Regions from separate parts of the Cellulophaga sp. RHA_52 genome, predicted to be linked through region 1. Evidence: riboswitches for the same ligand, from Rfam matches in the RefSeq annotation. Region 1 holds a riboswitch; the other holds the start of a gene.
What was found. A riboswitch is a leader RNA that binds a small molecule or an ion and turns the genes downstream of it on or off. The one in region 1 is predicted to bind S-adenosylmethionine.
Positions count from the first base shown of each region.

Region 2: another riboswitch for S-adenosylmethionine. It lies ahead of JM80_RS12605 (Na+/H+ antiporter NhaC family protein); the one in region 1 lies ahead of JM80_RS00615 (homocysteine S-methyltransferase family protein).

Region 1 covers NZ_VIRZ01000001.1:137,070-139,480, reverse strand. Annotated here, with positions in the region: gene JM80_RS00620 (NAD(P)/FAD-dependent oxidoreductase) at 1-317, shown strand, start outside; SAM riboswitch class I at 445-561, shown strand; gene JM80_RS00615 (homocysteine S-methyltransferase family protein) at 762-1,766, shown strand; gene metH (methionine synthase) at 1,768-2,411, shown strand, end outside.
Region 2 covers NZ_VIRZ01000001.1:2,836,023-2,838,433, forward strand. Annotated here, with positions in the region: gene JM80_RS12595 (phosphatase PAP2 family protein) at 1-173, opposite strand, end outside; gene JM80_RS12600 (DUF1853 family protein) at 254-1,066, shown strand; SAM-I-IV-variant riboswitch at 1,120-1,220, shown strand; gene JM80_RS12605 (Na+/H+ antiporter NhaC family protein) at 1,271-2,411, shown strand, end outside.

The DNA of each region.
Region 1 (2,411 bases):
GACTATCACCTAAATTAGGACCAATAGGAGATTGGGGATTAGAAATAGAGAAAAATGCTATAAAAGTAGACAACTCTTATGATTACCAAACCAACATTCCTGGTGTATATGCCATTGGTGATGTTAACACCTATAAAGGAAAACTAAAACTAATTTTATCTGGTTTTCATGAAGCAGCCGTAATGTGCCAAAGCGCATACCAACGAATAAACCCAGGCAAACGCTATGTAATGAAATACACAACCGTAGGTGGTGTAGAAGGTTTTGATGGTTCAAAAAAAGAAGCCAAAAAAGAAGTTGTACAAAGCATTTCGTAAAAATATTACAATTTTAAGCCTATATGTGTAAAAAACACGTGTAGGCTTAAAAATTACCAGCAATATTTGGTTATAAAAAAGTTGTGCTGTTACTTTGTGGCATAATTAGTTCATTAATACACTGAAAACGTTATCAAGAAAGGTGGAGGGATTAGACCCTATGAAACCTTAGCAACCCTTTATTCTTATTTAAAGAAGGTGCTACATTCTACTACGTTGTTACATACAACACGGCAGATAACTCACAAATTAGTAAAGACATTCACAGTCTTCTCTCATTTACCTTACTTGATATTTTATTTATAGCGTTCCATTTGTTTGCAAGCACAAATGGCCAGGTTTTCTGCTATATTTTTTGGTTTTAGCAAACAGGTTTTACAAACCGTTGCAACCAAAAAGATGCCGCATCAATCCTTAACGCACAACACAATATTATACGGTACAATGAAAAGGATACAAGACATATTAAAAGAAAGAATTTTAGTGCTAGACGGTGCAATGGGTACAATGTTACAGCGCTACAAATTCACCGAAGAAGATTTTAGAGGCAAACGTTTTGCAGACTGGGAACATCCATTACAAGGCAATAACGATTTACTCTCTCTAACTCAGCCAGAAGCTATAGCAGAAGTACACCGTAAATATTTTGCAGCTGGGGCAGACATTGTAGAAACCAACACCTTTTCTGGTACAACTATAGCAATGGCAGACTATTTTATGGAAGATTTAGTGTACGAGCTAAATTATGAGTCGGCATGTATTGCAAAACAAGTTGCAGATGAGTTTACAGCAAAAGAACCACACAAGCCAAGGTTTGTAGCAGGTAGTATTGGACCCACCAATAAAACCGCAAGTATGTCTCCAGACGTTAACGACCCAGGTTTTAGAGGTGTTACTTTTGATGAACTTAGAATAGCTTACAAACAACAAGTAGAAGCATTGTTAGATGGTGGCTCAGATATCTTATTAGTAGAAACCATTTTTGATACCCTTAATGCAAAAGCAGCACTTTTTGCCATAGAAGAAGTAAAAGAAGAGCGTAATATAGATGTTCCTATAATGGTAAGTGGTACAATTACAGATGCCTCTGGCAGAACCTTATCAGGGCAAACAGCAGAAGCTTTTTTAATATCTATAAGTCATATTCCTATTTTATCTGTTGGTTTTAATTGTGCTCTAGGAGCAAGTCAATTGGTACCGCATTTAGAGGTATTGGCAGCAAAAACAGATTTTGGAGTATCTGCACATCCAAATGCAGGTTTGCCAAATGCATTTGGTGAGTATGATGAGACTGCAGAGCAAATGGCAGCACAAATAAAAGAATACTTAGATAAAAGCTTGGTAAATATTGTTGGTGGTTGTTGTGGTACAACACCAGAACACATTAATGCAATTGCTAATTTGGTAAAAGATTACAAACCCAGAAATATTGCTTTAGAAACTGTCTAATATGAAAAATTTAAAACCTAAATATTTAAAACTTTCAGGATTAGAACCATTGGTTGTTACACCAGATACTAACTTTATTAATGTAGGTGAACGTACTAACGTAGCTGGTTCTAAAAAGTTTTTAAGGCTAATAAAAGAAGAAAAGTTTGATGAAGCTCTAGATATTGCACGCCACCAAGTAGAAGGTGGGGCGCAAATTATAGACATTAATATGGATGACGGACTTATAGATGGCAAAGAAGCTATGGTTAAGTTCCTAAACCTAGTTATTGCAGAACCAGATATTGCTAGAGTTCCTATAATGATAGACAGCTCTAAATGGGAAATTATAGAAGCTGGTTTACAAGTGGTTCAAGGTAAATGTGTGGTAAACTCTATAAGTCTTAAAGAAGGAGAAGAAGAATTTATACACCACGCCAAACTTATTAAGCGTTACGGTGCAGCCGTAATTGTAATGGCTTTTGATGAGGTAGGACAGGCAGATAATTATGAACGTAGAATAGAAATAGCTAAACGTTCTTATCATGTTTTGGTAAACAAGGTAAACTTTGCACCAGAAGACATCATTTTTGATCTTAATATTTTTCCTGTTGCTACCGGTATGGATGAGCATAAACGCAACGCCATAGATTTTATAGAAGCTAC
Region 2 (2,411 bases), 2.7 Mb from region 1:
TTTCCTATATAGACCCAAGCAATTAAAACTAGAAAAAAAATGCCATAAATAAGAGATAAGGTATGGGAAAAGACTGTTTCCTTATCATTAAGATTAAAAATTAAAATTAAAAAAGGAAATAGCAACAACGGGTGTCCTAATACAGATATAAATTGAGCTATTTTAATTTTCATTTAAACCATTTATTATCACAAATATAGTTTTATTTGTAGAAATAGTTAATTAATTAGTACAAGTGTTTACTTTGTTTTAAATGACATTACAATACAAAGACATAGAGCAACAGTTTATTGGTTATGTAAATACCCCAACACTATGGGTAAGCAACAGCGTGTATGGTTTAAAACAGTTTGAATTAGAAAAAAATGATACTCCAAAATTTACTGATAAGATACCAACAAATTTAAGATTAGGAAAAAGGATAGAACGCTATGTTAGCACAGATTTTAAGCAATCTAAAGACATTACTATTTTAGCAGAAAACCTACAAATACAAAACAATAAGCTTACTATTGGTGAAATAGACTGTATTTTAATAAAAAACAAAATAGCCTATCATATAGAAATAATTTATAAATTTTACCTGTTTGATGATACGGTTGGTAGTACTGAGTTAGATTATTGGATTGGACCAAACAGAAATGATTCTCTAATTAAAAAGTTAGATAAACTTAAAGATAAGCAACTACCACTACTCTACAACACCCATACAACCCCAATAATTAAAAAGCTAAATTTAAGTTTAAATAAAATTAAACAACGTGTATTTTTTAAAGCACAACTATTTACACCTTACAAAAGAAGTGTAAAATTTAAGCAGTTAAATAAGAACTGTGTAAAAGGTTTTTATGTTAAGCATGCACAATTAGAGCAATTTAATAAGTGTAAGTTTTATATACCTAACAAAACTAATTGGCTGCAAGAAGTAAAAACACAAGTAAACTGGCTAACATATAATACATTTACTGCAGAGGTTAACACCTTAATTACTGCCAAAAAGTCTCCATTATGCTGGATAAAATTTCCTAACGGAGAATTAGAAAAGTTTTTTGTTGTTTGGTGGTAAAAAATAACAAAAAATTATGATTTTATCTCGTTGTTATGCTTTAGTTTTGCGCACTTAATTATCAAGAATCTCAAAAAAAAGAGATAGCAACCTGCAATAACGAGCAAGGTGCTAAAAAAGGATAAGCCAATACTTTGGAAAAAATGTTAATTTAACTCCTTATTATTTGTCTTTTTCTTATTGTGATTCTGCAAAACAATAAAAATGACTGCAATAAAAAATAGTACACCAAAGCTTATAGCATTATTACCCTTATTTGTATTTGTATTTACATTTTTAGGCGTAGGTATTTATCAGAACGACTTTTATGCATTACCAGCGCCTATAGCTGTTATTGCAGGTATTATAGCCGCTTTTTTATTATTTAAACAAACTATTAATGCTAAAATTAATACACTTTTAGAAGGCTGTGGAGATAGTAAAATACTAACTATGTGCCTTATATATTTGTTGGCTGGTGCATTTGCAACAATTACCAAAGAAACAGGTAGTGTAGACGCTATTGTGAGTTTAGGGTTAGATATAATTCCTATACAATACATTTATTTTGGAGTGTTTATTATTGCTGCCTTTTTATCTATATCTACAGGTACATCTGTAGGTGCCATTGTAGCTTTAACACCAATTGTTATAGGGTTTGCAGATAAAGGTGGTGCATCTTTAGCCGTGCTTTGTGGTGCACTTTTAGGTGGTGCTATGTTTGGAGATAACCTTTCTGTAATATCAGATACAACTATTGCAGCAACACAATCTTTAGGAGTTAAAATGAGCGATAAATTTAAACAAAATATAAAAATTGCATTACCAGCAGCTTTAATTACAATTGTTGTATTAATTTTTAAAGGAGCAGATTTAAATGCGCATAGTTTAGAAAATACAACCTATAATTATAACCTACTAAAAATAGTACCTTATGTATTTGTAATTGCACTATCTGTTATTGGTGTAAACGTTTTTGTTACCTTATTACTTGGTGTAATTTTAGCTGCAATAATTGGTATATTTTACGGTGACTTTACGCTAATTGAATCTACTAAGTATGCATATGCAGGATTTACGAGTATGACAGAGATTTTTTTGTTATCCTTATTGTCTGGTGGCTTAGCTGCTTTGGTTGCTAAAAATGGAGGGATAGACTATATTCTAAATAAAATAAAAACACTTATAAAGAGTAAAAAATCTGCACAATTTGGAATTGCCACACTAGTAAGTACGGTTAATATGGCTATTGCAAATAACACCGTTTCCATAATTATTTCTGGTACTATTGCCAAAACTATAAACGATGAGTATAAGTTAGACAATAAAAATACGGCTTCAATATTAGATATTTTTGCCTGTATTA